2 regions of the Paenisporosarcina sp. genome follow, and region 2 is predicted to be linked to the other one. Evidence: a T-box and tRNA genes for the amino acid it is inferred to sense, from the RefSeq annotation. Region 2 holds a T-box; the other holds one or more tRNA genes.
The links. The T-box of region 2 lies ahead of proS (proline--tRNA ligase). A T-box ahead of a tRNA ligase gene usually reads a tRNA of that ligase, here a tRNA-Pro.
Positions count from the first base shown of each region.

Region 1: it has a tRNA-Pro gene. The T-box ahead of proS (proline--tRNA ligase) is inferred to sense a tRNA for this amino acid. The anticodon was not compared.

Region 1 is NZ_JBYNRN010000043.1:420-10,237, forward strand. It holds gene AC3EA5_RS15485 (photosystem I reaction center subunit IX) at 1-60, shown strand, start outside; gene psaA (photosystem I core protein PsaA) at 283-2,541, shown strand; gene psaB (photosystem I core protein PsaB) at 2,605-4,806, shown strand; tRNA gene AC3EA5_RS15500 (tRNA-Pro) at 5,026-5,099, shown strand; gene AC3EA5_RS15505 (YggT family protein) at 5,222-6,187, shown strand; gene AC3EA5_RS15510 (hypothetical protein) at 6,303-7,196, shown strand; rRNA gene AC3EA5_RS15515 (16S ribosomal RNA) at 7,388-8,868, shown strand; tRNA gene AC3EA5_RS15520 (tRNA-Ile) at 8,914-8,987, shown strand; tRNA gene AC3EA5_RS15525 (tRNA-Ala) at 8,990-9,062, shown strand; partial or broken rRNA gene AC3EA5_RS15530 (23S ribosomal RNA) at 9,115-9,818, shown strand, end outside.
Region 2 is NZ_JBYNRN010000047.1:129,635-152,624, reverse strand. It holds gene AC3EA5_RS17055 (NUDIX hydrolase) at 1-180, shown strand, start outside; gene AC3EA5_RS17050 (ATP-binding protein) at 356-1,429, shown strand; gene AC3EA5_RS17045 (OsmC family protein) at 1,556-2,005, opposite strand; gene AC3EA5_RS17040 (GAF domain-containing protein) at 2,183-3,037, shown strand; gene AC3EA5_RS17035 (PP2C family serine/threonine-protein phosphatase) at 3,633-4,433, shown strand; gene AC3EA5_RS17030 (3D domain-containing protein) at 4,601-5,362, shown strand; gene AC3EA5_RS17025 (YIP1 family protein) at 5,637-6,281, shown strand; gene AC3EA5_RS17020 (YwbE family protein) at 6,541-6,735, shown strand; gene AC3EA5_RS17015 (group-specific protein) at 6,761-7,153, shown strand; gene AC3EA5_RS17010 (Type 1 glutamine amidotransferase-like domain-containing protein) at 7,165-7,857, shown strand; gene AC3EA5_RS17005 (FMN-binding negative transcriptional regulator) at 7,874-8,476, shown strand; gene AC3EA5_RS17000 (GNAT family N-acetyltransferase) at 8,505-9,008, shown strand; gene AC3EA5_RS16995 (dipeptidase) at 9,041-9,985, shown strand; gene AC3EA5_RS16990 (YitT family protein) at 10,335-10,913, opposite strand; gene AC3EA5_RS16985 (hypothetical protein) at 11,229-12,896, shown strand; gene AC3EA5_RS16980 (3-hydroxyacyl-CoA dehydrogenase NAD-binding domain-containing protein) at 12,937-13,878, opposite strand; gene AC3EA5_RS16975 (hypothetical protein) at 13,929-14,060, shown strand; gene AC3EA5_RS16970 (glucose 1-dehydrogenase) at 14,085-14,819, shown strand; gene AC3EA5_RS16965 (NUDIX hydrolase) at 14,831-15,256, shown strand; gene AC3EA5_RS16960 (STAS domain-containing protein) at 15,295-16,314, shown strand; gene proS (proline--tRNA ligase) at 16,399-17,829, opposite strand; T-box leader at 17,964-18,168, opposite strand; gene AC3EA5_RS16950 (hypothetical protein) at 18,275-18,742, shown strand; gene AC3EA5_RS16945 (GNAT family N-acetyltransferase) at 18,745-19,197, shown strand; gene AC3EA5_RS16940 (DUF3221 domain-containing protein) at 19,255-19,635, shown strand; gene AC3EA5_RS16935 (pentapeptide repeat-containing protein) at 19,656-20,288, shown strand; gene AC3EA5_RS16930 (hypothetical protein) at 20,332-20,838, opposite strand; gene AC3EA5_RS16925 (NfeD family protein) at 21,048-21,569, shown strand; gene floT (flotillin lipid rafts scaffold protein FloT) at 21,588-22,990, shown strand, end outside.

The sequences.
Region 1 (9,818 bases), on a different contig from region 2:
GCTGGTTTTATTATTGAAATTAATCGTTTCTTCCCGGATCTATTAGGAGTTTATTTTTAAAATATTTAAAGGATTTAGTAGTACTAAATCCTTTAAATATTTTAAAAATCAATGATTTATTCTTTTCTATTTTTTTATTAGTTAAAAAATTAATTAAAATTTATTAAAAAAATGTATAATTAAGACTTGAAAACTCATAATGAACAGAAAGTTATTTCTTATCTATTCTTTATTTTTTATGAGAGTTTCTTAAATTTTCGTCTCCCAACAAGGAGAAAATTGATGGCAATAAGCTCAACCGACCGTCGTGCAAAAAACGTGCAAATTTTTGTTGAAAAAGACGCAGTCGAAACTAGTTTCGCAAAATGGGCACAACCAGGTCATTTTTCTAGAACGTTAGCGAAAGGTCCAAAAACAACTACGTGGATTTGGAACTTACACGCCGATGCTCATGATTTTGATAGTCAAACGAGTTCTTTAGAAGAAGTATCTCGTAAAATTTTTAGTGCACACTTTGGACAATTAGCAGTAATCTTCCTATGGATCAGTGGAATGCATTTCCATGGTGCATACTTTTCTAACTATTCAGCATGGTTAACAGATCCAGTAAATATCAAGCAAAGTTCTCAAGTTGTTTGGCCAATTGTAGGTCAAGAAATTTTAAATGGTGATGTTGGTGGAAACTTCTCAGGTGTACAAACTACTTCTGGTTGGTTCCAAATGTGGCGAGCAGAAGGAATTACTAGTGAAGTTGAATTATACTGGACTGCTATTGGTGGTTTAGCAATGTCAGCTATTATGCTATTTGCTGGTTGGTTCCACTATCATAAGGCAGCACCAAAACTAGAATGGTTCCAAAATGCTGAATCTATGATGAATCATCATTTAGCAGGTTTACTAGGATTAGGTTGTTTAGCTTGGTCAGGTCACCAAATTCATGTAGCATTACCTATTAATAAGTTACTAGATGCAGGTGTATCACCACAAGAAATACCATTACCTTATGAATTTATCATTAATCGTGAATTAATGAGTCAATTATACCCAAGTTTTTCAAAAGGTTTAGCACCATTCTTTAGTGGTCAATGGGGTGAATATTCAGATTTCTTAACTTTTAAAGGTGGTTTAAATCCTGTTACAGGTGGTTTATGGTTAAGTGATACAGCTCATCATCATTTAGCATTAGCTGTTTTATTTATTATTGCTGGCCATATGTATCGCACAAATTGGGGTATTGGTCATAGCATGAAAGAAATCTTAGAAGCTCATAAAGGTCCTTTTACTGGTGAAGGTCATAAAGGCTTATATGAAATTTTAACAACATCTTGGCATGCTCAATTAGCTATTAATTTAGCTTTAATGGGTTCGTTAAGTATTATTGTTGCTCATCACATGTATGCAATGCCACCATATCCGTACATTGCAACTGATTATGCTACTCAACTTTCGTTATTTACTCATCATATGTGGATTGGTGGATTCTGTGTAGTTGGTGGTGCAGCACACGGTGCAATCTTTATGGTTCGTGATTATACACCAGCAAATAATTATAACAACTTATTAGATCGAGTATTAAGACATCGTGATGCAATTATTTCACATTTAAATTGGGTTTGTATTTTCTTAGGATGCCATGCATTTGGATTCTATATTCATAATGATACAATGCGAGCACTAGGTCGTCCACAAGATATGTTCTCAGATAAAGCAATTCAATTACAACCAATTTTTGCTCAATGGATTCAAAACATCCATTTATTAGCACCAGGTACAACTGCGCCTAATGCTTTAGCAACAACTAGTTATGCATTTGGTGGAGAAGTTGTTGAAGTTGGTGGAAAAATCGCTATGATGCCTATTCAATTAGGAACTGCAGATTTTATGGTTCATCATATTCATGCTTTTACTATTCATGTAACAGTATTAATATTACTAAAAGGTGTTTTATACGCGCGAAGTTCAAAATTAATTCCAGATAAAGCAAATTTAGGTTTCCGATTCCCTTGCGACGGCCCAGGTCGTGGTGGTACGTGTCAAAGTTCAAGTTGGGATCACGTATTTTTAGGTTTATTCTGGATGTATAATTCAATTTCAGTTGTAATTTTCCATTTTAGTTGGAAAATGCAATCAGATGTTTGGGGAACTATTACACCAGATGGTAGTATTTCACATATTACTGGTGGTAACTTTGCAAAAGGTGCTATTACAATTAATGGTTGGTTACGTGATTTCTTATGGTCACAAGCTTCACAAGTAATTCAATCTTACGGATCAGCAGCATCAGCATATGGTTTAATTTTCTTAGGTGCGCATTTTATTTGGGCATTTAGCTTAATGTTCTTATTCAGTGGACGTGGTTACTGGCAAGAATTAATAGAATCAATTGTTTGGGCACACAACAAATTAAACTTTGCTCCAGCTATTCAACCACGTGCTTTAAGTATTACTCAAGGTCGTGCTGTTGGTTTAGCTCATTATTTATTAGGTGGTATTGGAACTACATGGGCATTTTTCTTAGCACGTGCTGTTTCAATCAGTTAAACAAAATCAAAAGATTAATTTTTATTCATAACTAAAATTTCTATAAAAAGGCATCTAACAATTATGGCAACTAAATTTCCAAAGTTTAGCCAAGCCCTTGCACAAGATCCAGCAACGCGAAGAATTTGGTATGGTATAGCTACTGCTCATGATTTAGAAGCACATGATGGTATGACTGAAGAGAATTTATATCAAAAAATTTTCGCATCTCATTTTGGTCATTTAGCCGTTATTTTCTTATGGACAGCAGGAAATCTATTCCATGTTGCTTGGCAAGGAAACTTTGAAAAATGGGTAAGTAATCCATTAAAAGTAAAACCAATTGCCCATTCAATTTGGGATCCACATTTTGGTGAATCAGCAATTAAAGCATTTAGTAAAGGTAATACATACCCAGTTAATATTACATATTCAGGTGTATATCAATGGTGGTATACTATTGGTTTAAGAACAAACCAAGAACTATATGCAGGAGCTATTGGTTTATTAATCTTATCATCAGCTTTATTATTTGCTGGTTGGTTACATTTACAACCAAAATTTAGACCAAGTTTATCATGGTTTAAAAACAACGAATCTCGATTAAATCATCATTTATCGGGCTTATTAGGTGTAAGTTCATTAGCTTGGACAGGACATCTTGTGCACGTAGCAATTCCAGAATCTCGTGGTACTCATGTAGGGTGGGATAACTTCTTAACAACTCCTCCACATCCAGAAGGGTTAACTCCTTTCTTTAATGGAAACTGGACTGCTTATGCTGAAAATCCTGATAATGCTACACATATTTATGGAACATCTGAAGGTGCAGGAACAGCTATTCTAACATTTTTAGGTGGTTTCCATCCGCAAACTCAATCATTATGGTTAAGTGATATGGCTCATCATCATTTAGCAATTGCGGTTGTTTTTATTGTAGCTGGTCACATGTACCGAACAAATTTTGGTCTTGGTCATAGTATGAAAGAAATCTTAGATGCTCACCGTCCTCCAGGAGGTCGTTTAGGTGCAGGGCATGTTGGATTATTTGAAACAATTACAAATTCTTTACATATGCAATTAGGTTTAGCATTAGCATGTTTAGGTGTTGCAACATCTTTAACAGCTCAACATATGTATGCTATTACTCCATATGCATTCTTATCAAAAGATTTTACAACTGAAGCTGCACTTTATACTCATCATCAGTATATTGCAGGTTTTTTAATGGTTGGTGCATTTGCACATGGTGCCATTTTCTTTGTGCGTGATTATGATCCAGAATTAAATAAAAATAATGTTTTAGCAAGAATGTTAGAACATAAAGAAGCAATTATTTCACATTTAAGTTGGGCTTCATTATTTTTAGGTTTCCACACTTTAGGATTATATATTCATAATGATACGGTAGTTGCATTTGGCCAACCAGAAAAACAAATTTTATTTGAACCGTTATTTGCTGAATATATTCAAGCAGCTTCAGGGAAAGCAGTATATGAATTTAATACTTTATTATCATCTTCGACAAGTCCAGCTACAGTTGCTGGAAATCAACTATGGTTACCAGGTTGGTTAGAAGCAATTAATAATAGTAAAAATGATTTATTCTTAAAAGTTGGTCCTGGTGACTTTTTAGTTCATCATGCGATTGCTTTAGGGTTACATACTACTACTTTAATCCTTGTAAAAGGAGCTTTAGATGCTAGAGGTTCTAAATTAATGCCAGATAAAAAAGATTTTGGTTATAGTTTCCCATGTGATGGTCCAGGTCGTGGCGGTACTTGTGATATTTCTGCATGGGATGCTTTTTACTTAGCTATGTTCTGGATGTTAAATACAATTGGTTGGGTAACATTCTACTGGCACTGGAAGCACATGACAATTTGGGGTGGTAACCCTGGTCAATTTGATGAATCATCAAATTATATTATGGGTTGGTTAAGAGATTATTTATGGTTAAATTCATCTCCATTAATTAATGGTTACAATCCGTTTGGTATGAATAATTTATCTGTATGGGCTTGGATGTTCTTATTTGGACATTTAATTTGGGCGACAGGTTTTATGTTCTTAATTTCATGGCGTGGATATTGGCAAGAATTAATTGAAACATTAGTTTGGGCTCATGAACGAACACCTTTAGCAAACTTAGTTCGTTGGAGAGATAAACCAGTAGCTCTTTCTATTGTTCAAGCGAGATTAGTTGGTTTAGTCCACTTTGCTGTGGGTTACATTTTAACTTATGCAGCTTTTGTTATTGCTTCAACATCAGGTAAATTTGCTTAATTTTTTTTGGAAAGATTCAAATAAGTTTCATTTATTTAAAATGAGACTTATTTGAATAAATCTTCTGAACACTATTAACAATTAGTAAGATCCTAGATTTCTTTGCCAATGTTGCAACCAAATTTTTTGAAGAAATTCTTTTGAAATCTTGTCTAATTTCAAAAAATTTACTACAATAGAAGGATAGTCGCAATACAGAATCCCTCTTTCCCAGCGATTCGGGATATAGCTCAGCTTGGTAGAGCACCTGCTTTGGGAGCAGGGTGTCGTAGGTTCAAATCCTACTATCCCGATATTTTTACTGCTCAAAAGCAAATTTTTCTTCTTTACAATTCAAAAAATATATGTTATCATATATTTTGTAATTCAATATCGAATTTCTATTGAAAAATTTATTATAGTGAGATAGGAGAACATGAATTTAGATGAAAAATTTATTCCTGTTCGAAATGGTTTTTATGAGATTGTAGGCAACTGTGTAAAAAAAATAGCTGGATTCTTTGGTTTTCCTGAAAACCCTGGGATGCCAACTATTTCTGATCTTCCTAATGATATATATTCTCGATCACAATTTATTGATAGTCTTCCACGACATAAAACATTTTGGCCACCGATTCAGCGACCCGAAACATGGTTCGAGATGATCTTTGGTCCAGCTCCAAAAGTGGATTCAGTTCCGAGATATATTTATGAAAGTAAGGAAGAGGGATTTTATAATTTTTATATTGAAAATTATAAAAACATATATTTTCTACCTGACTGGTTTTCAGAATTTCTTCAAGTGCGGTTGAATATTTGTTTAGATCTAACAGTTTTAGAGACTATAATAGAAATAATTTTTGTTGGTCTAATGGTTTATTCTCAAATTGTAATTCTTAGAATTGCCTTATCTTGGTTTATTTATATTAATCCATATACTTTTCCTTGGTGTTACTTAGCAGCTGCAGTAGATTGGACCGAAGATGTCTTACAAGGTATTGTCCCATCAATTCTAGGTGTAAATATCACCGGAAGCGTATTTTTGGGAATACTTGGAGTAATTGCAGATAGTCTAAATCATTTAGTCTTGACGATGCCCTTTTTACCAAGTGAAGGAGAGGAAACCAAATTATTAATAAATCAACAAATGAAAGATGTTCTTGTCTTTCACTATCTGCCAATTTTATGGTATCGGTATCCCATACCGAATGAGATCAGACAATTTTGGTACCAGGAACGACCAGATATCTTAAATTATATGCAGCAAGCTTATCAAGATTTAAATATTCAATTTTTACCTGATAATCTTTTAATCAATCAAGAACTACTAACAAAATTCGAGAGTCCTTTAATCGATTCTCAACCTTTGATAACGAATTTGGTTTCAACCATCTTATTCTGAATAGATTTTAAGACTAATAATTAATGTCAATAATTTCCTTGACATTAATTTATTATTTTACTTCTTATTCTTTTAGATAATAATAATAATAATAATAGAAAGTAAATAAAAACATATGAGTCAAAATTTACCCCTAAGAGTTAGATACAAGAAAACTCTAAAAAAAAAAGTTCTACAGGACGTTGAAAATCTTTCAAGATTTTTGAAAATTTTCTCTATTGCGCTTCAAGTTCCGTCATTTGCAAACTATCAGTTAGAATCTCAGAGACAAAGGGAAGCAGTTTTTAAATTGCAATTCGAAAGTTCTTTCTTAGCACGTCAGGATGGAACATTCCTTTTTTTAATGGTTCAATTTTTACTGAAGAATCCCAATCTTGAACCAGATGGTAAGGGGTTTGGAGAACCAAAACCTTCTCTTCCTTCCCGGTTTTCGAAAAAGGTGAAAGAGATTTTTAAAAATATAACAAACCTCTATCATAGCCATCCGTATAAGCATAGATTGCTAATACTGCTTAGTATGCTTACGTTAAGTACAATTTACTACTACTCTGCAATTTTCAAGTATACGTATGCTTTAAACCTTGGTTATTTGAGCAATTACCTTATAGAATTAAATTCTAGGCTTCGTTTAATTGAATTATTGGAGAAATATAAAAAGGCAAAATTTTTAAAACCAAGATCTTTTGAGAATTTACCATTTCACAATGTACCGGTTGAGAACTCTTTAAATTCATTGACAAACTTGGAAATTGAAGATTATAAAAAATTACAGACAGATCTTCTGGAGAATAAATTAAAAAGTCGCCTTTTAGTATACCAAATTTTCGCATTGGCTCAGGAATTAAATCTTAGTCCAAAATCAACATGGACTCTGATAAGTATTGCTTTACTTGTTTTGCGTTTCCGGAAAGATTCTTCGGATACAGCTTCTTTTATTTTGCTAGTGAAATTTTTACTAAAAATTTTTGGATCAACTGATTCGAGCTCATGGACTGATCCAAATGAATAATTGCCACTTCTGTTTCAGATTCTCTATTTCTTGAAAATAGAGAATCTGAGAATATAAAAAATAAAAATAATTTTTGAAGTTTATTCTATTTCTTTTAATCTCCCTCTTTCTGATTGATTTTCCTTAGTACTCTCTGATTCAACTTGATAGAAATGCTTTTAGACAAAAGTAAAAAAAAAAATTCACGGAAATTTTAAGAGAGTTTGATCCTGGCTCAGGATGAACGCTGGCGGTATGCTTTACACATGCAAGTCGTACGAGAGTTTTTAACTCAAGTGGCGGACGGGTGAGTAACACGTAAGAATTTGCCTCTAGGAGGGGGATAACAACTGGAAACGGTTGCTAATACCCCATATGCTTTCGAGTGAAATGGATTTCCGCCTAGAGAGAAGCTTGCGGCTGATTAGCTTGTTGGTAAGGTAATGGCTTACCAAGGCGACGATCAGTATCTGGTTTGAGAGGATGATCAGACACACTGGAACTGAGACACGGTCCAGACTCCTACGGGAGGCAGCAGTGGGGAATTTTCCGCAATGGGCGAAAGCCTGACGGAGCAATACCGCGTGAGGGATGACGGCCTATGGGTTGTAAACCTCTTTTTTCAGGGAGGAAAAAAATGACGTTACCTGAAGAATAAGCATCGGCTAACTCCGTGCCAGCAGCCGCGGTAAGACGGAGGATGCAAGTGTTATCCGGAATCACTGGGCGTAAAGCGTCTGTAGGTGGTTTAATAAGTCAACTGTTAAATCTTGAGGCTCAACCTCGAAACCGCAGTCGAAACTATTAGACTAGAGTATAGTAGGGGTAAAGGGAATTTCCAGTGGAGCGGTGAAATGCGTAGAGATTGGAAAGAACACCGATGGCGAAGGCACTTTACTGGGCTATTACTAACACTGAGAGACGAAAGCTAGGGTAGCAAATGGGATTAGATACCCCAGTAGTCCTAGCCGTAAACAATGGATACTAGATGTTGAACAGATCGACCTGCGCAGTATCAAAGCTAACGCGTTAAGTATCCCGCCTGGGAAGTATGCTCGCAAGAGTGAAACTCAAAGGAATTGACGGGGGCCCGCACAAGCGGTGGAGCATGTGGTTTAATTCGATGCAACGCGAAGAACCTTACCAGGGTTTGACATGATACGAATTTCTTTGAAAGAGGAAAGTGCCGTTTGGAACGTATACACAGGTGGTGCATGGCTGTCGTCAGCTCGTGTCGTGAGATGTTGGGTTAAGTCCCGCAACGAGCGCAACCCTCATTTTTAGTTGCCTTAGCGAACTCTAAAAAGACTGCCGGTTATAAACCGGAGGAAGGCGGGGATGACGTCAAGTCAGCATGCCCCTTACACCCTGGGCTACACACGTGCTACAATGGGCGAGACAATGAGATGCAAATCTGCGAAGACTAGCTAATCTAAAAACTCGTTCTAAGTTCGGATTGTAGGCTGCAACTCGCCTGCATGAAGTTGGAATCGCTAGTAATCGCTGGTCAGCTACACAGCGGTGAATTCGTTCCCGGGCCTTGTACACACCGCCCGTCACACCATGGAAGCTGGTTATGCCCGAAGTCGTTACTCTAACCTTTTGGAGGAGGACGCCTAAGGTAGAATTAGTGACTGGGGTGAAGTCGTAACAAGGTAACCGTACTGGAAGGTGCGGTTGGATCACCTCCTTTAAAAATTTAAGTTTTTAAAAATTAGGTCGATAACAAAAAAGAAACGGGCTATTAGCTCAGTTGGTTAGAGCGCACCCCTGATAAGGGTGAGGTCTCTGGTTCAAATCCAGAATGGCCCAACGGGGGTATAGCTCAGTTGGTAGAGCACCGTCTTTGCACGGCGGCTGTCAGCGGTTCGAATCCGCTTACCTCCACATTAAAAACCAATAAGGTTTTGAAAGAAAATTAAGATTCTAGAAGTCTTAAATTCAAGGAATGAAGAGTTTATGGGGGATACCTTGGCATTCAGAAGCGATGAAGGACGTGGTTACCAACGAAATGCTTCGGGGAGCTGGAAACAAGCTATTATCCGGAGGTCTCCGAATGAGGAAACTCAAATACTTCTTATTGAATAAATAAATAAGAAAGAGCGAACCTAGGGAATTGAAACATCTTAGTACCTAGAGGAAAAGAAAGTAAAAACGATTCCCGTAGTAGCGGCGAGCGAACTGGGAACAGCCTAAACTTAGTAATAAGGGTAGTGGGACAATTTGAAATGATTAAATGTGACAATTAGACGAATAGAGTTGGAATGCTCAACCAAAGAGAGTGAAAGTCTCGTAGTCGAAAATTGAAACAATCCAATTGAATCCCAAGTAGCATGGAGCACGTGAAATTCCGTGTGAATCTGCGAGGACCACCTCGTAAGGCTAAATATTCCTGAATGACCGATAGTGAAACAGTACCGTGAGGGAAAGGTGAAAAGAACCCCGGGAGGGGAGTGAAAAGAACATGAAACCATAAACTTACAATCAGTAGGAGGACGACTAAATCGTCTGACTGCGTGCCTGTTGAAGAATGAGCCGGCGACTTATAGCTAGTGGCAGGTTAAGGCAGAGAATGCTGAAGCCATAGTGAAAGCGAGCCTGAATAGGGCGTTTGTCACTGGTTATAGACCCGAACCCGGATGA
Region 2 (22,990 bases):
CGACTTCAATATTATTTTCTTGCAAAATATATCAGTGGTGAGTTTGGTACAGGCGATGGAGAAGAATTTTTACATTCTGATTTGGATAGAGGAACCTATATGCCTGTATTATTAAAAAAGGGGCACTTAAAATCATATGATATTCGTCCATTAGAAATATTAGACAATTTTCATGACTAAAGGCTAAAAACATTTAAATAAACATTTTCAAAATGGTATTTTTCAGTTACAATAGTATTAATTATATTAAATTAATTGAATTTTCGAATTTTAGTTATTTCAATATATCTATTGTAATGTCCATTGAATATTCTACTCTACTTTTAGGGAATTGGTTAGAGATCGGAGATGTCTAATGAATCAAGTGGTTGAAATGAGTACGTCTAATGATATATTACAAAATGATTTGTTGTATGCCCAAATAATTGAGTATTCCGTCGAAACTGTCATTATTCATTCGGATTATAAAGTCCTATATATTAATCAATCCGGCGCGAATCTTCTAAAAGGAAATAAAGAAGATTTAATTGGCATGAATGTGTTGTCGGTCTTTCGAGAACAGAGCAAAGAAAAGATCAAACATCGCATTGCAAATGGAATGCTAGATCAGAGTCCCTCAGATTTAGTTGAGGAAACCATTTTCTGTTCTGATGGAACATCAGTGGAAATTGAATTGTATTGTCATCCCATTCAATTTGGGGGGCGAAAATGCATTCAAACTGTTCTACGCGACATTTCTACGCGTAAAGAAGCTGAGAGACTATTAAATGACAGAGAAAAATTAGTTTCCATTGGTCAAATTGCAGCTGGAATAGCTCATGAAGTACGTAATCCACTTACTGCTGTTAAAGGGTTTTTGCAATTGTTAAAAGAAAGTAGCTCTCATCCTTATTTAATGACAATGGAAATCGAGCTAGAAAAGGCAATTGATACCTTACAGAACTTACTTCAAGTATCAAAGCCAGACTTATATGCAGAACCTATTACGAGAATCAATTTATGTAAAGAATTAACATCATTGATGTTTTTATTTCAAGATAAGTTATATAACATTGAAGTTGAATTGGATTTGAGGGATTCAGATCAGTGTATTTATGGAAAGAGGAACCTGTTTTTAAAAGCATTTTTTAATTTAATCAAAAATGCTTTAGAAGCAATGCCTTCTGAAGGTAAGATTAGAATCGAGCATTTTTGTAAAGATAACTCTGTCTTTGTGAAAATTATTGATAATGGTATAGGCGTTCATAAAGATAAACTCAAGTTATTAGGAACACCGTTCTATTCTAGTAAGTCCGATGGAACTGGATTAGGCTTAACACAAGTGTTTACCACGATTAATGACCATGGTGGTCATATTCAAGTTCTGAGTGAATTAGGTATCGGGACAACTTTTAATGTTCAACTGCCAATTCAACCGGCGACAGATTGAATGAATTAGTAGATAAAGAGGTGTTCTAAAAGTCCTTCTAGATGACTTTTAGAACCTCTCTTTTTTTGTGTCTAAAAAGACGTGGATGGATTTGATAGCTTAGGAAGTTTCACATTGGATTGATATTCATGAATCAATGAGAATATCTGCTTGCAAATCAATCTCAACATTGCCTTTTAGAGCTCTACTGATCATGCAGGAAGATTCAGCCTTTTCAGCAAGTCGTTGTGCAAGTGATAAATCTTTAATGGATGCATCAGAATTTAAAACGATTTTAGGACGATGAATAATTTTTTTATAGGTAAACACCCCTTTTGTGACATCCACAATCCCTTCAGAATCCATGGATAAACTTACTTTAGGAAGATTGCTTCTCTCCATCATGGCAGCTAGTGTAATAATATAACAGGTAGCTGCCGCTCCAAGAAGCATTTCATCCGGGTTCGTACCCACTCCTGGTCCATCCATTTCAGGTGGAATTGAAACTTGTGTTTGTAAGTTTTTAGTTTCGATGGTCCCGACATCATTGCGTAGACCTGGCCAATCAGTTTTTAGATAAAAAGTATGTAATGTCATACTTAACCACCTCTTTTCTCAAATAGTGTAAATGATTTGCACGAAAAATAGCAGAATAATGATATTAGATTGTGGGAGGAAAGATTTATTATGCACACGAAGGCTTTAATTATAGAGAATCTAAAATTAATGGTACACTCTTAATACAATTTATAGATTCAAGGGGATGGAGAAAACATGGATGAGCGAACGATCGCTATAAAAGGGAAAACCTATAAGAATTTTGATGAAGCCGCTCAGAGTATTTTAAATGTTATGAGCAATATTATTGATATGAATACCCTATTTATTGCTCGAAATGATACCAAAACGAATAGAATTGTGAAGGCTATTAATGAGAATGAAACCTTATTAAAAGAAGGTGATGAACTCCCTTTTAATGACACTTATTGTAAGTTGAGTGTTGATCAAGGGAAAGAGGTTTTATTGATTGAAGATATCACGCAAAATCCAAAATCTCTGCAACTAGGTGTGACTGAGAATTTAGGGAGCGGTTCTTTTATCGGTATTCCGATTTATTATGAAAATGGTGAAAATTACGGCACGATTTGTGGACTCGATACAAAAACCATGGAATTCACAGATAAGCAAATAGAAGTTTTTGAAACGATGGCTTCGATCCTAACTTATGTACTGGAATTAGATCGTGCGAATCAGCAAATTCAAACGCTTTCAGCACCGCTTGTCCCTGTTACGAAAGGGGTAGCGATTTTACCGATAATCGGTGAAATCACAGCCCAACGAGCAGAAAACATTATCCATACTGCGTTGCATAAAAGTCAACAATACGATTTGGATTACTTAATCGTCGATTTATCTGCCGTTACCCAAATTAATCAAACCGTAAGTGGTGCCTTATTAAAACTTGTTAATATTTTAGAAATCATTGGTGTGAAGCCAATTGTCACTGGTTTTCAACCGAGTATGGCCATGAATGCTATACAAGTGCATGCCGATTTGAAAGATATCATGATTGAGTCTACTCTAGAAAGAGCCCTACAAAGAATTGGGTTTATCTTAGAAAGAGAATAGAAGAACTAGAGACCGCTGTCCAAATGGATTGGCGGTTTTTTGTATTGTCCAGCCTCTCTTTGTGTGTTTCGATGTCGAATCGCACCTCAGTTAGAAAATTGCAATCTTGGTTAGAATTTTGGAGGTCTCAGTTAGAATTTTGACCATCTCAGTTAGAAAAACAGTCATCTCAGTTGTAATTGTCAATGGCTTACGCCAACAGCAAAGGCTGCCTAAGCGAAGCGGGCAGCACCAACTTGTGTTTTTAAGATCTGAATTGCCCCGCCGCTAGCGCTTGGCGGGTGTTACTGTTTTAGTGAATCGTCGCTCAGTTAGAATTTAAGCGTTCTTGGTTAGAATTATCGTGGTCTCAGTTAGAATTATGACCATCTCAGTTAGAAAAACAGCAATCTCAGTTATAATTGTCACCATTAAAGCAAATGACTCCAAAAGCAATGGATGCTAAGCAACGCGTGCATCCCCGATCACATGGTGATTCCATGATCGTGGTTGCTGAGCTAGAGCTAGATGGACTTTAGAGTGGATTTTGAGATTACTACAAAAATGGGGAAAGGTTATACTATAAGCATAATCAGATAATAAGGAGGGGTTCAAGATGAAAAACACTTATAGCTGGGTTGGAAGCTGGGTGGATTATGTGGATGAGAAAAAGACGATTCAAATTGAGAACCTTATAGCGGGACATTTTGGGGGATGCTCAACTGCAGGTCAATATAAAAACGAAGATGGATGTTTGGTTTTCATAAATACGCAAGAAGACTGGGAGTTTACTATTTTACTAGATGCACATAATACGGCAGAAAGTGCAGAACTCGTGGTATCCACATTTTTAGACGAAGAGAAAAAAATTCGTGAAATTATGTCGAAGTCTTTATCTGTAGCCTTTCAGGAAATTGAAGATCTTGTGCTCAGTGTTTTAAATAAAGAAGAATTTAAAAAAGATTGTGCTGCGTTGACAGGTGAAACTGCTGCGCTGTTTGTCGGTCGAAAAGGAAAGTATGTGTGGTGGTTATCAGTAGGGGATTGTTTGTTGTACGTCTTACATCCAGAACTAAATGCGCTAGGTGAAGTTCAACTCAACCAACGAAGTTTCTATGAATGGATAGGGCAAGTAAATACATTTGATTTGCCAGTTCCTTCTTATAGTAGAGGGATTAAAGAATTGAGAACGGGGGTTAATCACATTCTCTTGACCACGGACGGTTTGATTGAGTGTCCGAATGAACCTTTTAACAATCCATCTGCAATCTTTCAAGAATTCAAAGGATGCACGATTGAAGAGGGCGTGCAACGGTTGTTGATTGAAATTGAAAATAACCATGTACGAGATAGCACGACGATTCTATCATGGCAGATACATATTTCAGAAACAGCAACAAAGCCGAGTAATGCGTAAGCCCTTACTTAGAAGAAGTAAATGGGTATTTATGTATATATTACATATATAACAGAATGTCGAATCCTGTCATATAATTGATAACTCCTACACATGACCTTGCAATCGTTCTGACATCTCTCGGTGGTATGCTAGTGGTCGTTAGTGAAAAGGAGGAAATTATTCACATGAAAAAGAAAATCGTTACACTAACTGCAATTGCAGCATTATCAGTAGGAGCGGCGGGACAAGCATCCGCATCTAGCGTTCATACGGTACAATCAGGAGATACATTATGGTCGATTTCACAAGACAATAATGTTAGCGTGTCAGACTTACAAGAATGGAACGAATTAGATTCAACTCTTATATATCCATCGCAAGAGCTTAAAGTTGAAGATATCATCAACACTTACACAGTGGTTCAAGGTGATACACTTTATAAAATTGCAACAGATCACAATATGTCAGTTAATGAGTTGAAAAACTTAAACAACTTATCTAGTGATTTAATTCATCCAGGTGATGAGTTCATTCTTGACGGGAAAAAAGTAGCTTCGGCAAGTGTCGCAACCAACACTTCGCAAGCATCTACACCTACTAAATCCACAACAAGTACTACTCAAACAGCGGCAGTAGCAGCTCCAACTGCATCTTCTGCTAAAGAGATGACTGTTACCGCAACAGCTTATACAGCTTATTGTGCGGGATGTTCTGGAGTAACAGCGACAGGAATTGATTTACGTTCGAATCCAAACCAAAAAGTAATCGCAGTGGATCCTTCAGTGATTCCATTAGGTTCACGAGTATGGGTTGAAGGTTATGGAGAAGCAATCGCCGGTGATACTGGTGGAGCTATCAAAGGTAATATCATTGACGTATTCATTCCAAGTCAACAAGATGCTCTAAACTGGGGTAGAAAAACAGTTACAATTAAAATTTTAGATTAATAGAGTAAAAGATGAGCCTTGTGCTCATCTTTTTTGTGTTTTAAATTTGGTTAAGAAGCTTGTTTTCTAACTATGGTCTTCCTATTTTTACCGAATAAGTATAGGATTAGATGAGTGATTTTTACGCCTTTAATAATATTATGAGAATCTCTAACTTTATTAAAAGATTGAGTGTGGAGACTTACCGCGTTTTTCGTGGAAGTGTAGTTTCTCATTCAAAAGATGTGTTAAATTCACTTTTGTATCGTATACATAGTTATTGGAGGGGATTAAAATGCAACAACCGACGTATGTTCATGAAAATGAAAAGCTAAACCCGTTTTTTTCAATTTGGTTTTCAACGAGAAAGACTATCCGCTATGTTCTCGAGAACAAATCATTAAAATACGCACTTATTATCGCTGCGATTTCAGGTATACCGAGTGGATTTAATGCTTTCGGAGAGTTAAGTTCTACTCTTAAATTTCAGTTAGGGTTCCTAATTTTAGCATCTTTAGTGATTGGTCCAATTTTAGGTTTACTAGGAGTTGGATTATCTACACTTATCTTTACCTTTGTTGGAAAATGGATGGGGGGAGTAGGAACATTTGGAGAAATGGCAAAAGCAATGGGTGTAGTGACAATCCCCGCGATTTGGTTATTCCCATACTTCATCCTCACTTCAATTATTACATTCAATGAGAATCAAGTAGATCCTCTGAGTGGTATTAATGGCACAATGATTATTTGGATGATTTTCTCAGCCCTTATTATGATCGTTTATTCTATATGGATGATTGTCATACAGAGTCAATCGATAGGAGAGGTGCATCAGTTCTCAAGTTGGAGAGGCTTCGCAACCCTTATGATTCCGGCTATAGTGTTCTTTATCATTGGAATTATCTTCGTCATGATGTTTTTCGCAACCAATGTCATTTAATTATGAAAAAACGCTAGTTCACGAGATTTCACTCGTTGAGCTGGCGTTTTAAATTAATGGACTGTTACCTATATGACATCTTTAAACAAGCTCTATATCAACGGACATTATTAACTATATTTACAGCGACTTCTTTTGATTGAAAAGGAGGTGGTGTAAAACAACTGCTTAGTTACGTTAAAGTCTGGAAGCGTGCATCATTTTGGTGCACGCTTTGTCTTTTCTAATGGTAAGATTAGAACAAGAAAGGATGATGAATATGGCAAACGGACAAAATCGTGCAGATGTAAAACCAGGAATAGAAGTATATGTGATTTTAAAGAAAGACCAACGTACTGGTGTGAAAACGAAAGGCGTCGTTAAAGATTTGTTAACAAATTCTCAGAATCATCCTCATGGAATTAAAGTACGGCTAGAAGATGGACAAGTTGGTCGAGTTTGTGAGATTCTCTAACGTTTAAAGTGAAAGTGGGATGTATTTGAAATTTTATGTTGCATCGAGTTTTCAAAATATAAATCAAGTTCGTACTCTTACAAACAGGCTTACACAAATGGGATGGCAGCTAACATATGACTGGACCTTGAATGAGCGAGTAGATACAGTTGAGGAATTACAAAGAATTGGCTTACTCGAAAAAGCTGCAATTGAAGATTCTGAATTGGTTCTCATTGTTTTACCTGGAGGAAAAGGGACGGATGTAGAGCTAGGACTTGCTATTGCAGGGAAGAAGAAAATCATTCTTTATGCACCGAATCGTAAAATGATGGATATTGAATTTTCAACCACATTTTATCATTTACCAGAAATCGAAAAGTGTTTTGGATCTATAGAGATGTGTATAGATAAAATAAAGTTCATATTTCCAAGCTAGGAGGAATGTAAATGAGACAGGTTATTGCTTTAGGTGGTGGCGGTTTCTCAATGGAACCAGAAAATCCTTTATTGGATCGATATATTTTGAGTCAAAGTAAGAGCGATAAACCAAAGATTTGCTTTATTGGAACTGCTAGTGGAGACGCTGAAGGATACATTGAACGGTTTTATCACGCATTTCGAGGAGAGAATTGTGAACCAACTCATTTGTCATTATTCAAACCTCATACACGAGACATTAAAAGTTTCGTGATGGAACAAGACATTCTTTATGTTGGTGGCGGGAATACAAAAAATTTAATGGCTTTATGGCGTGAATGGGAATTAGACGTCATTATTCGCCAAGCATATGATAACGGAACAATTCTAGCAGGATTGAGTGCGGGTTCTCTTTGTTGGTTTGAAGAAGGAATAACCGATTCATATGGCACAGGGCTCGAACCAATCGCTTGTCTAGGGATTCTTCGAGGCAGTCACAGTCCACATTATGACGGCGAAGAAGACCGTCGTCCTTCGTATCAGGCATTTATTCGTGATGGGAAGATTAGTAGTGGGTATGCAGCAGATGATGGAGTAGCACTTCATTTCATCGATGAAGAATTGCATACAGTTGTAAGCTCACGACCAGAAGCGGCAGGGTATCGAGTGGATACAGAAAAAGAAACAAAACTTTCAACGAGATATTTAGGTGCTGAGGATTAAGAAATGAGGTTTCGCTATGTATATTCCTCCTTATTTTAAAATAACGGAGCGCAAGGAAATGGTAGAGGTAATTGATGAATTTGGCTTCGCTACTCTCTTTTCCATAAATGAGGGAGAACCTTGTGCAACACAATTGCCTCTTTTATTAACCAATGACGGACATCATTTAGTGGGACATTTCGCTAAAGGTAATCCACAATGGAAGGACCTTGATGGCCAGTCGGTACTCGCCGTTTTTCAAGGTCCACATTGTTATATCTCGCCTTCCTGGTACGAAACTCAAAATACCGTACCCACATGGAATTATGTTACGGTTCATGTGAAAGGGAAGGTACATATAATGAATGAAGAGGATCCGCGTCTTTGGCAATCAATGATTGATTTAACGGAAAAATACGAGGATCCAGCGAGTAATTATACGTTGGACGATGTAGAAGACGATATGATTGCAAACCTTTCAAAAGGTGTTGTCGGCTTTACGATTTCCATTGAACAGATGGAAGGGAAAGCGAAGTTGAGCCAAAACCATTCCAAGGAACGACGGGAGCGGGTAATAACCGCCTTACATAATACGGATAAACCCCAAGAACAATCGATTGCCAAGTGGATGGAGCGTTAATCGTTCATTCATTAAAAGGAGCATTAGCATGGAGATACGAAAATTAACGGGGAACGATGCGTCAGAGTATTGGCGATTACGTTTAGAAGCTCTACAACAAAATCCAGAAGCATTTGCAACAACTTATGAAGATGCAATGGCTCGCGCGAATCCATTAACTCGAGTAGGAAATAATTTAGACTCAAAAGAAAGTGCGACAATCGGAGCTTTCATTGGTGAAGAATTGGTTGGAACAATGACACTTGCTGCAGAACAAGCACCAAAGTTAAAACATCGACTCAATCTATTTGCTGTTTATGTAACGCCAAAGATTCGTGGGCAAAAAGTGGGGGCAAAATTATTACAAGACGTAATTGCTTTTGCTAAACAATGGCCAGGTGTAGAAAAAATTAATCTAACGGTCGTTTCTTCTAATGAACCAGCTATTCGATTGTATGAGCAATCAGGGTTCGTATCTTTTGGGGTCGAACAGAATGCTATGAAATCAGGCTCGAGTTATGTTGATGAAGTGTATATGCATCTTCTATTCTAACGAGATTGAAAAAAGTACTTTGGAGGAATGAAATGAACGTAATTGATTTACATTGTGACGTCTTATATAAATTATCGATTATGGAAGAACCTGTGTCATTTCATAACGATCCTTCCCTTCAAGCGAATAAAGAGAGACTCCTAGCCGGTAAAGTAAATGTCCAGTTTTTTGCTATTTTTGTTGCGGCAGACTTGTCTCCTGCAGAGAAATTCATGTCGGCAATTAGACAAATAGAGTTATTTCACTCCCATATTCTTGCACCAAATCCTGATATCATTCATATAACGGATTGGTCACAACTCGATCAACTTGGTAATCAAGAAATTGGCGCAGTCCTCACAGTTGAAGGTGTCGATATGATCGGTGAAAGTCTTGAAAAGTTAGAGCTTTTATTGAATGCAGGTGTAAAACTAGTTGGTCTAACATGGAACCAAGCGAATGCAGTGGCACATGGAGCAAACGAACCTTCCCATTTAGGATTAACTCCATTTGGTCATGAAGTAGTAAAGTTGTTAAACAGTCGAAACATCATTATCGATGTTTCTCATTTAAATGAACAGTCTTTTTGGGATGTAGTAAAGGAAGCGAAACATGTCATAGCCAGTCATTCGAATGCTCGCAGTCTATGCGATCACCCCCGCAATTTAACTGATGATCAAGCGAAGGCTTTAATTGACAATGGTGGACACATTCATCTTGTGTACTATCCTTTGTTCATCAAAAAAGAAGTGAAATCTGTTACCATTGAAGACTTTATGCGTCATTTTGTACATTTGGCGAGAATCGTTGGTGTTGAACATCTTGGTTTAGGATCAGACTTTGATGGTATATCTGTATTTATTGAAGATTTGCAAGATGCGAGTAAAACGCAACGTGTCATCAATGCTTTAAAAGATTACTTTGATGATGATCAAATTCGAGGAATTGCAGCAAATAATTTTAAAAACTATATTCAACAAGTGATTGCTACTAGCTAGCGATCACTTTTTTGCTTAATAATGTTTTGGGGGAATTTATTTCATCATATTTCTTATCTAATTTCACATATAAAACTTGATTGTTTAATTCTTTGTTCGCGTATTCGTCTGTAGAGTTTATCACTATTAAATAATACGAACATTTTATTTCCAGCATCTTGATAAAAGAATTACTGAAACATCTTGTTCTGGAGATTCAATTATTACCTCTGAATATGAATTTAATAAGCCAAGATAGTCAATTAAAAAAATATCTAAACGGATATAAAGTTGTTGGGGAAATTGTAAGACATGAAAAAACAGAGTGGACGGAAGAGGGGAATTATATAATGAAGTTTCATTAGGAGGGTCATGTATGTACAACATTCCTATTTAAAAAGCTTGTTGTTAATCCCACAACAAGAATTGTAATAGTTGAGAGAAAGAGAGTATCAGAGGATAGGAAAAGCCATCCGCATAATACAACAATTGAATCAATTATAAAAATAAGGATGCCCACATTTATACCTATTTTGTCACTAAGGAACTGTGCTATAAGGTCTGTGCCGCCAGTACTTGTTTTATATCGCAACATCAACCCAATCCCAAGACCCACTAAGATTCCACCTACGATTGAGCTATATACTGCATCAATACGTAGTAGTGAATCCATAGGTTTTAAAATATCTATAAAAAATGCAGAAATAACCATTCCATGTAAGCTATTGTAGAAATAATCTCTATAGTTAAACCAAGCAATAATAAATATTGGCATGCTTAGAAACATAATTATAAGGCCAACTTTAAGTCCCCATATATAATTAAGGACTAGTCCTATACCAATAATTACCCCATCCAAAATTTCATAGGGTATCAAAAAAAGATTTATGCCTAATGATAGAAAGATACTACCGACGACTATTATCATACCTTTCTTTAATAAATACATACTAACCCTCCGAAATAGGACATGTATTTAACTTATGTATTATTCGTTCTGATGATGTGAAATAAGAGTTAAAATTTTACCGCAGGCAGAATTAGTTGAAGTGTGAAACTTTTTTATAACATTCATAACGTAAAAAATGATATGCAAAGTAGTCTGCACTTTTTTAAAAAAACGATTTATGAAATTGATTCAATAGATAAGCAAGGATATAGCTTGATCCATTTGTTGTATAGGATGCTTTCGAATGAGGATCTGAAACTTTTTACATGCGAAACCGTAAGTAATACTAGTACACCTAAGAAATGAGGAATTTATATGGGATTAACCCTACTTTATAGTGTTGTCATAGCAGTTGTTGCAACTTTACTGATTGTGCCACTGACGTTGCAAACAGAAAAGAAAAAAGGAATTGTAGCAGGATTGATTGGCACAACAATCGTATTAGCAATTGTCATATTTTTGTTTTACTACGTAACAAATATAGATCGGAATTTGACAGCTCTATGGCCACTTGCCATTTTAGCTACTGGCCTAGGTGCCTTTGTATCTAAAGGGAAGGAGCAACTTGTCAAAGGCGTTCTATTTATTGCGGCTCTCGCGTTTGGAGCATATATATTAAGTGCTGTTTTATTTAATGCGAATGAAAAATTCGATTCAGCAGTTATGGATCAAGAAGTAGAGATTGAAGCATTTGACGAAACAAAAACACCTGCAAGTGTACCTCCGCAATTTGCACGTAATAAAATGAAAAAAGCATTCGGTCAAGTGCCGAATACGAGTTATTACGAGTTAGGAAGACTGCAAATTCAAAAGGTGAATGAAGAATTTGTTTATATTGCACCTGTCGAATTCTCAGGTTTCTTTAAATGGATGAATGGAGATACGACACCAGGATATTTTACAATGAGTGCAACAGATTCTTCAGACAATCCAAAGTTTAAGGATGCTGAAATGACGTATACACCTTCGTCATTCTTTCATAAGAATGTAGCACGTCATTTACGTTTAGCGTTACCTGAAACCATTTTTTATGGAGATATGCAATTGGAAATTGATGATGAAGGAAAGCCACATTATATTCGTTCATATGGGAAATTTATTTCTGCACGAAATGGCTTTGAAGTGACTGGAGTAGCAGTGGTAAATCCACAATCTGGTGATGTGAAATCTTATTCATTGAAAGAAGTTCCGTCGTTTATCGATGGAGCCGTATCCCCTGAAGTGGTGAGTGTACAAAATTCTTATTTTGGTAATTATGTACATGGTTTTTGGAATAGTTTATTTGGTAAGAAGGATGTCAAAATCCCGTCAGATGAGGGAACAGAATCGAATGTCAGCCCAATTTTTAACGAAGAAGGCTCTATGTTTTACTTCACTGATTTTACGAGTCCAAAAGAAGGTGTAGATTCTATGCTTGGCTATTCCTTAACGGATGCTAGAACTGGAGAAGCCATTTATTATACAGGTAATTTAGAAGACTCCTATATGGATTCTTCTGGAGCTTTGCAAATCGTTGAGAAAAAATTCATCGAGAAAAAATGGTTTGGTGAAATGCCGATTCTATATAACTTCTATGGAGAGGCAAGCTGGTTAACACCTGTACTTGATGCAAATGGGTTTTTGCAAAACTACTTTATCGTATCTGCAGCTAATCCTGAAATTTCTACTTATGGAAATACGCCAAATGAAGCTTTGAAGCTATATAAGACGGCTTTGCAACGGGGTGGAAGTAGTGTGGATGGAAGTTCAAGTGCTGAGGAAGCAACAGCGAATGGAACGATTGACCGTGTATACAAAGAACGTGTTGGAGATTTCACGATTGTTTCCTTCCGATTAACGGATGGAACAAACTACATTGTTTCAACAGAAGTGGCACCTTATGCAATCTATTTAGAAGTAAAAGATGTCGTCAATGTCACATATTTAAATACAGGTGAACTGTTCTTACCAGTCAAAGAATTAACGATAAATGGATTAGAATAAACAAAGGCTGTCTCCAATATTAGGAGACAGCCTTTCTATTTTAAATGCGCGTTTTTAAGATGGCCATTTGCTTTTGATCACGTGTTTTTGCGAGTTCATCAATGGATGAAGCTCCATAAGAATCTCGTGATTTTTGGGCTAAACGTTGAATCGTTTCTTCATTTAACATTAAATCACCTTGCGCAGCCCAGCTCTTCTCCATTGTAGGTCCAAGATGGCGCATGAAAGCTTCCATTCCGCCTTGTCCACCACCTAAATGCATGCCAAGCATCGGTCCGGCAGCTGCCCATCTCAACCCTATCGAATCTTTGACGATTTCATCAACATCTTCCATTGCGACGACACCTTCATCCACTAAGTACATGGCCTCTCTCAACATAGCAAATTGTAATCGGTTGGCCACGAAACCGAACACTTCCTTTTGTATAAGTTGTGGAGCTTTTCCTAGTGCAATATAAAAAGCCATAGCGTCTTTAATAGCTTCTTTCGATGTGAAATAACCCGGTACCACTTCTACTAATGGCATGACTAATGGTGGGTTAAATGGGTGACCGATTAGCATTCTACTTTTGTTTTTCATTTTGGCAGAAATCTCACTTGCGGGTAATGTGGATGATGAAGACATTAATAAGGCGTGTGGGCCAATATACGTTTCTATTTCGGCAAAGAGTTGTTGTTTAAGTTCAAGTTTTTCAGGTCCATTTTCTTGAATGAATGAAGTGCCTTCTACAGCTAATTGAAGGTTACTAGTTAAAGTCAATTTCTCCATAAATCCCGTTGAAGGTAGTCCCAACAAGTCTAATGTTGACCCTATCGATTGAAAATGTTGGTCAACCACTTCTTGTAAATCACTTCTCGGATCATATATTCGGACGGTTAAACCGTGTGCTAAGAATAAGGTAGCCCACGAAAGACCAATAGTTCCAGCCCCTATTACTGTGACTGGATTAAATCGTTCTAAATCAGCATGAAGTTTTGTCATGATTGATCCTCCTAAGTTTATCTAAATTAATGGTATCATAAGGGAAGAAGATGTGTGAATTTAGTCATACAGATAGGGTGGTTGTAATGGTTGGTTTTGGTGGAGTACCAGAATGGTTTTATATCATTGCGTTTGCGGTAGTTATCATCATCATTATCGTGAATGAATGGTGGACTCGGTAGGGTTAATTTTAAGGAGGTTTCAGAATGGTACAAGCACAAGTTGTCATTGTTACAGGAGCATCTCAAGGCATTGGTCGCGGTGTAGCTGAAGCTTATATCGCAAAGGGTGCTCAAGTTGTACTAGCAGATGTGAATGAAAAACTTGGAAAAGAAATTAGTGAACAATTGGTTGGAAGTCTATTTATTAAAACGGATGTACGAAAAGAATCAGATATAAAGAAATTAATGGAAGAAACAGTTAAACAGTTTGGTCGAATTGATATCGTCATTAATAATGCAGGAAAGAGTGAGTTTAAAAACTTGTTTGATCTATCATTAGATGAGTGGGATGACGTAATTAACACAAACTTAAGAAGTGTTTTCTTGTGTTCACGAGAAGCTGCTGTATATATGGGGAAACAAGAAAGTGGCGGGTCCATTGTCAATATTGCTTCAACAAGAGCAATTATGTCTGAACCCAATTCGGAAGCGTATGCGGCTTCAAAGGGTGGAATTGTAGCAATCACGCATGCACTTGCTACCTCACTTGCAGAACATCGAATTACTGTGAATGCGATCTCACCTGGCTGGATTGAAACGACAGCTTACAATGATTTGCGCGATATTGATCATGAACAACATTTATCTAAACGTGTGGGTAAACCATCGGATATTGCAAAGGCTTGTCTGTATTTAACAGATCCTCAAAACGATTTTGTGACAGGCATTAATCTCGTAGTAGATGGCGGGATGACTCGAAAAATGATTTATGAACATTAAGGAGGTTAACGATGTTTCATTGGAAAGGTGCCGCAGGCGTCTGTATAAATGAGCAAAATCAAGTGTTAATGGTTCTTCAAGCTGGTGAAGATGAAGAAGCTAAGTGGAGTGTTCCATCCGGTGGAATTGAAGGAAATGAGACATTTGAAGAATGCTGTGTTCGAGAAATGGAAGAGGAAACAGGTTTACAAGTTGAAGTCATCTCAAGAATTCTTGATAAAGAGGGTTCTGTTGAACAACATGCGATTACCTTTGAATTACACTATTTTCAAGTAAAAATCGTACATGGCGAATTGACCGTGCAAGATCCAGATGAACTTATTTTAGAAGTAGCGTGGAAATCACTAGATGAATTAGACGCTTTACCGATGAGTTATCCTGATGATACAGAGTTTTTAAAAAAGTTATTAAAAGACGCCGCAAATGTTTCGAATTGATAGGACTGAAAACTATTTACAAAGAGGAGATTAATTAATTGAGCACATATTCGAATATAAATATTGGTGGCCTTCAGTTTGAATGGGAATTAGATAAAGGGAAGTTTATTTTTGAAGGACAAGATTCAGTCCTTTTTTGGATTTCCAGTGCTATGAAAACATTTTTCGATACAATTGAAGAAATTTCAGGCGAAGAAGCAACAAATTTGGTTTTAGAAGCAACTGGCTTTCGTCAGGGGATAGTGGTTGGAGAATATTTTAAAAACATGAGTGACATAGGTATTCGTGAAGCAGCAAACTTAATCACAAATACATATGCCTCAGCAGGTTGGGGTCTAACAACCATTCATAATTTAGATATTGAAGCAAAAACACTTACCGCTAATCTTAAGGATAGTTGGGAACATAAAATTAATGAAGCACAAGGAAAAACAACGGGTGGAAAATTCCTACCTGCACATTATGCAGGTATATTTTCAAGGCTTCTTGGTACAAATATGTGGTATGAAGTAAGACAGTATCAATTAGAGGGTCATGAATATAGTGTAGTTGACTACTTCCCTTCGAAGGTTTCAGTTACCCATAATATTCATCAACTTGCACGTAAAAAAGAATCAGAACAAATTCGTCATTTAGAAGCGATTGTAGAAGAAAAAACGCGAGAGCTAAAAGAACTTGTAAAGGAACTTTCTTCACCAATTATCCCTGTTTTTGATGGTGTAGTGGTCGTGCCATTACTCGGGAAATATGACGAAGAGCGCTCAGAAGAGCTGTTAGTAAAGACATTGCAAAATCTGCCTTCACACAAGGCGAACTATCTTATTTTAGACCTAACAGGGCTGGATAAAGACATTAGTCAACATACTGCTAGCCTTCTTGAAAAGATTGGTTCTGCAGCAACACTGATTGGAACAAAAACCATTATTGTTGGAATTTCTGCAGAACTAAGTATCGTCATATCTAACTCAGACATCAATTTATCTAAATTCGACTGTTTCCAATCTTTACAACATGGTATTTATTACGCTCTAGGACAAATGGGACGTAAAATAATATAAAACGGGGGTTCCCAAAAGTGTGAAAGATGACTTTTGGAAACCCCTATTTTCTATCTAATTAGAAGTGAGTCTTCACGTATGTGATCAATATGCTTTTGCCCAGTAAACCATTTCGATTGCTGGTTTATTGCAACATACGCATGTTTCACTAAGACTTTCCTGTTCAAAAGGAATACATCGTGACGTGGCAGTCGTTTCTTCCTTAATGAGATTTTCACAAGCAACATCTCCACACCACATAGCTTTTATATAGCCCTGCTTTCTATTTAAATGGTCTTTAAATTCGTCGAAGGAAGTGGCTATAGACGTATTTTCTTCACGATGATCTAATGCTTTTTTCAATAAATCTTGTTGTATCTCTTCTAACAGGGAAGGGATTTTAGTTTGTAATTCATCAGTTGAAACAATGATTTTTTCTCCAGTATCTCGGCGTACCAGGACAACTTGACCTTTCTCGATGTCTTTTGGTCCAACCTCTAATCGAACTGGAATGCCTTTCATTTCATACTCGTTGAACTTCCACCCTGGTTTCTTATCACTTCCATCAATTTCAACTCGGGCAACATGCTGTAAACTGTCTTTTAAGGAATATGCATAATCCAAAACACCCTCTTTGTGTTGAGCGATCGGTACAATCATTACTTGAGTTGGTGCGATTTTTGGTGGCATTACTAAACCGCGGTCATCCCCATGAACCATTATTACTGCTCCAATAATACGAGTCGTAAAACCCCAAGATGTTTGGTGAACATATTGTTGTTTGCCTTCTTTGTCTAGATATTTGATGTCAAACGCACGTGCGAATCCGTCTCCGAAATTGTGAGAAGTTCCTGATTGCAAAGCTTTCCCATCATGCATTAAAGTCTCAATCGTATAAGTCGATTTAGCACCAGAGAATTTCTCTTTCTCCGTCTTTTTCCCTTTAACTACTGGAATGGCTAACCATTCTTCACACAATGCTGCATATTCATCTAACATACGTAATGTTTCTTGTTGAGCTTCTTCTTCAGTGGCATGAGCGGTATGTCCTTCTTGCCATAAAAATTCAAGCGTACGTAAGAATGGACGCGTCGTTTTTTCCCAACGAACCACATTCGACCACTGGTTATAAAGCTTTGGTAAATCTCGGTAGGAATGAATGATGTTGCTGAAATGCTCACAAAATAATACTTCAGATGTTGGACGTACACATAAACGTTCAGCAAGTTTCTCGTCGCCGCCATGCGTAACCCAAGCCACCTCAGGAGCAAAACCGTCAACATGATCTTTCTCTTTTTGTAATAAAGACTCTGGTATGAAAAGGGGCATATAAACATTCTCATGACCCGTCGCCTTAATGCGTCCATCCAAAGCATTTTTAACATTGTCCCAAATGGCATAACCATATGGTCGAATAATCATTGATCCACGAACAGTAGAATAATCCGCTAATTCAGCCTTTGTTACTACATCTGTAAACCATTGGGCAAAATCATCATCCATTGCAGTAATACTTTTCACGAACTCTTTTGACATAGAAAACACCTCTTTCTTAGAATAGCTCCGTTTTGTTTTTTAAAAATTGAAGTAGAAGGTGGCGTTAAACACACCTAAAACTGAAACAAACGGAAATTTTGCCAATCCATTAAAACAAAAAAGCCTTGCTACAAACGAGGGACCAATTTCACATGGCGGTACCACCCTCATTTGAAGCAAAGCTTCACACTCTTACATGATAACGACTGTCGCCGCGACTATCTTTCGACATCGAACTCAAAGGCAGGTTCAAGAGCTGGTTTTTAGGAGTCTTTCACCACACAACTCCCTCTCTAAAAAAACACATTCATCTTTACTAGTCCTTATCAACGTTTAAAACTATATTTGTGTGATTATAGCCGGTAATGTTTCACACTGTCAATTAATTTTTTGAAGTCTGATGTGATATAATTACCCAAAGATACATTATGAAAAGAGGCGCATTATGCTAACATTTGAAGAAAAAACAGCAATTATAGAATCATTTCCTGAACTAACTAAAAAAGACGTTTCCCTAAAACGTGTGAATTATCATTTTGAGGGAAGTCTGTATGATAAAAAAACAGTTATTTATCATCTACATCCAAACGGCAATGGTTTTGTGTTTGTTGGAGATTTAAAGAAATACAATGCGGATAATAAGGGCATGCTGAACATTCGTGAAGCATCTGAAGAAGAACTTCGTGAGATGATTAGAGATTCAATTGGCATTCTTTCTGAGGAAGAAGTCTTTGAAGAAGAGAAGGTAGAAGAACAAGTGTGGAATAACAGAGAAGGACAAGAATTGAAGCTTATACACGAAGATACACTTTGGAACATCTACCATGGCATCAATTTAGAAGAGAGCTATGAATCATATGATGAAGCTGAAGAGTATTTGTTAGGCGAAGGGTTTCGCACTTCATCTAAATGAATATGAACATCCGCACGTTAACAAACGATGAAAAATTACCTTGGGATTTACTTTTACTAGCTGACCCGTCTCGTCTCATCGTGCAGGAGTATGTCAAAAATGCTGTTATTTATGTAGGAGAGCTAGAGCAAAAAATAATCGCTATTTGTGTTGTAAAAGAAACGGCTAAAACAATTGTGGAAATCATGAATATTGCTGTGAGTGAATCAATGCAAGGAAAAGGATTTGGGAAACAACTTATTCACTTTGCTGTGCAGGAAGCTTCCAAACGAGGTTATGCACAAATTGAAATTGGCACTGGCAATTCTAGCATCCCACAATTAAGTTTGTATCAACAATGTGGATTCCGCATTGTTGGAGTGGACTTCGATTATTTTACACGTCATTATGATGAAGAAATATCTGAAAATGGTTTAATTTGTAGAGATATGATACGACTAAGTTATGAATTATAAAGCTGAGAGTATGTTCTCAGCTTTTTTGTTCGAATACAGATTTAGGAGGTTAGCCATATGAAAGGAAAACGTGCTGTCTTTTTAATCATTGGACTTGTTTTATTAGCAATTGTGCTTGCTTTTGGATCAATACAATGGTTTTTTAATACAAGTTTAGATCAACTTGATTCCAGTGATTTAATGGAAATGGAAGGTCTTGTGGTAGAAATAGATGACCAAAAAGTCTTGCTAATTGAAGGACTTACCTTAAAAGAAGTAGAAGGGAAGTCTACAGACGAACTTTTGAATGAAGGACTAAATGCTATATGGTTTTCTTTATCGATTGATCAATTGGATGGAATTAAACAGTATGATCGCTTGAAGGTGAAGTTTGACCGCGTGGCAGAATCTTACCCTGGCCAAGCAAGCGCAAAAAGAGTTGAAAAGATAGAGGAATAAGTCGTACTGGAGGAATTCTCTTGAAAATAGACAAACCAAAATTACCGAAAGAACTCTATGAAATAGATGTTGCTAGCTTATTAGATGAAGACCGTTATATTTCTAGAGGAATCATTCGTTCGTGGGGGATTAATGAATTACCTGAAGGTAAGATTACATTTGATCAAATTCATTTTCAAGATGTATCGTTTGATGGGGTGCAATTCGAACAGGTAGAATTCATCGATTGTCGGTTTGATCGGTGTGATTTATCCAACGTGAATATGGGGGACGCTATCTTACATCGCTTAGAGATTAACCAGTCAAAACTAGTTGGCATGCAATGTTCTCAAAGTAGGTTGGGGCATATTCTTATACAAGATAGTGTAGCGAACTATGCTTCGTTTAGCTTTAGTCAGTTTAAGAATGTACGTTTTCAACAAACCGCACTTAGCAAGTCCGATTTCTTTGAATCTGGTTTTACGAAAGTGGAATTTGATTCATGTGAACTTGATGGGGCAAACTTTACTGAAACAAGTTTAGCTACTATTGATTTGAGTTCATGTACATACGAACAAGTAACAGTTAGTGTTGATAAGTTAGCTGGCTGTACCGTGTCCACAGAGCAAGCCTTGGGATTTGCAAAATCACTCGGACTTCTCATAAAAGAATAAATTGAACAGCTTGTATCCCTCTACGGTGTACAAGCTGTTTTAATTAAAGTGTACTCTCTATATGACCACTTAGCGCCTTTTCCCATTCCTCTATCTCATCATAGTTATGATCACCACTGTAATATTGAAAGTTCCCTAATCCCCAACCATTTTTACTATAAAAAAACCATAAATATACGTTCTTTTTAACGGTTTGTTTGCCTTTCTCCATTAGGATTAAATCTACTTCACCTTCTGGATACGTGTCATCCAATTTAACACGCAACCCATCGTAATCAACAATGTAAGTACCATCTTCTTTTAACTTCCTCATCCGTTTAACCCAAATGTTCTGTGCTTCTTTATAGGTTATGGTAGCTTCTAAATCGGTCGCCCTATCGTAATAATGAATTCCTTCAAATGCCTGGTCAAATTCTTGTGCAACTAAATGATTTAAGACGTCTTTCGCAACTCGTTTCGTTTGATAGCGATCGTTCATTTCGGGAAGATAAAAAGCAGCTAATAATAAGATGAAAAATATAACGGCTGCAAATTTGAGAATTGATTTCATGTGATCTCTCCTAAATGAAATTGTTAATTTCTACTAATTAATATAATGAATATTCAAAAAACAATCAAGGTGAAAATTTGCTTACCCAATTTCGGAAACTCATCCTAACCAAAACTTAAAACGAAAATTTTTGAAAAATGAAACTTTTCGTTTCGTACTTCGTATTTACTAATAACCACTAAAGATTAGGTTAAATGGGAGTGAATGACATGACGATTGAACAGATTTATTTCTACGTGCTGCTCTTTATGGGTGCTGCAACTATTTTGTATGTGTTTTTTGGAGATGTGGCAGAAGGGATTGGAGAGGGAATCCCTTTTCTTAATCCAACAATCATCATGGCGTTTATCACATTTGCATCTGCATCTGGTTATCTTCTAGAAAGTCTAACTAACTGGAATAGCTGGTTGATCTTAATCGCTAGCTTAGTGGCAGGAGCATTATTTGATGTACTCCTATATTTTTTATTTCTTCTACCGATGTCGCATGCAGAAGTGTCAATTGCATATACGGATGAATCGCTTGCTGGTCAAGTTGGGAAAGTGATTACACCTATTCCAGCAGATGGCTTTGGTGAAATTGTCATTGAAACCATATCCGGTTTAGTATCTAAGCGTTCTGCAGGCTATGACAATGAAGAAATTGATTATGGTAAAGAAGTATTAATTATTGAAGTAACAAACGGAACATTTCTCGTAAGGGAATATGAGCCATTTGATTTCAAAAAATAGAAAATGGGGGAATTGAGTATGGAGTTAGGAACGATGGTCGTTATAGGGATTGCGGCGTTTATTTTGTTAGCAATTATTGGGGTTTACGTAACGAAGTATAAAACAGTCGGACCAGATGAAGCGTTGATTGTAACTGGTAGTTATTTAGGTTCTAAAACGGTGCACACAGATGATTCTGGCAATCGAATTAAAATCATTCGTGGTGGAGGTACATTCGTATTTCCTGTATTCCAGCAATCTCAACCACTTAGCTTGTTATCAAGTAAATTAGAAGTGACAACACCTGAAGTTTATACAGAGCAAGGCGTTCCAGTAATGGCGGATGGAACAGCAATCATTAAAATCGGTGGATCGATCTCGGAAATAGCGACTGCGGCTGAGCAGTTTTTAGGGAAATCAAAAGAAGATCGTGAAAACGAAGCAAAAGAAGTATTAGAAGGTCATTTGCGTTCTATTTTGGGATCAATGACAGTCGAAGAAATTTACAAAAACCGTGATAAGTTTTCTCAAGAAGTGCAACGTGTGGCTTCACAAGATTTAGCGAAAATGGGTCTTATTATTGTTTCATTCACAATAAAAGATGTTCGTGATAAGAACGGATACTTAGATTCACTTGGTAAGCCTCGAATCGCACAAGTGAAACGTGATGCAGATATTGCAACTGCTGAGGCAGATAAAGAAACGCGTATTAAACGTGCGGAAGCTGCTAAAGAAGCTCAAAAATCAGAGATTGAACGCGCTACTGAAATCGCACTAGCTGAAAAAGAGAATTTATTAAAAGTAGCTGAATATCGTCGTGAGCAAGACATCGCAAAGGCACGTGCTGACCAAGCATACGAACTTCAAACAGCCGTATCTAAACAAGAAGTAATGGAACAGGAAATGCAAATTCAAATTATCGAACGTCAAAAACAAATTGAACTTGAAGAGAAAGAGATTTTACGTCGAGAGAAGCAATATGACTCCGAGGTTAAAAAGAAAGCCGATGCTGATCGTTATGCAATTGAACAAAATGCAGCGGCTGCGAAATCACGTGAAATGGCTGAAGCCGATGCTGAGAAATATAGAATTGAAGCTCGAGCACATGCGGATGCTGAAAAAGTACGTTTAGATGGTCAAGCCAAAGCAGATTCTGAACGAGCACAAGGTGAATCTGAAGCTGATATCATTCGTCTAAAAGGTCTTGCTGAAGCAGAAGCAAAACGTAAAATTGCAGAGGCGTTCGAGCAGTACGGTCAAGCAGCTGTATTAGACATGATCGTTCGTATGATGCCAGAATATGCGAAACAAATTGCTAGTCCATTAGCGAATATCGACAAAATTACAGTTGTTGACACTGGTGGAGGAGAAGGCGGTGGAGCGAATAAAATCACTTCCTATGCAACGAATCTAATGTCTACTCTTCAAGAAACGCTTAAAGC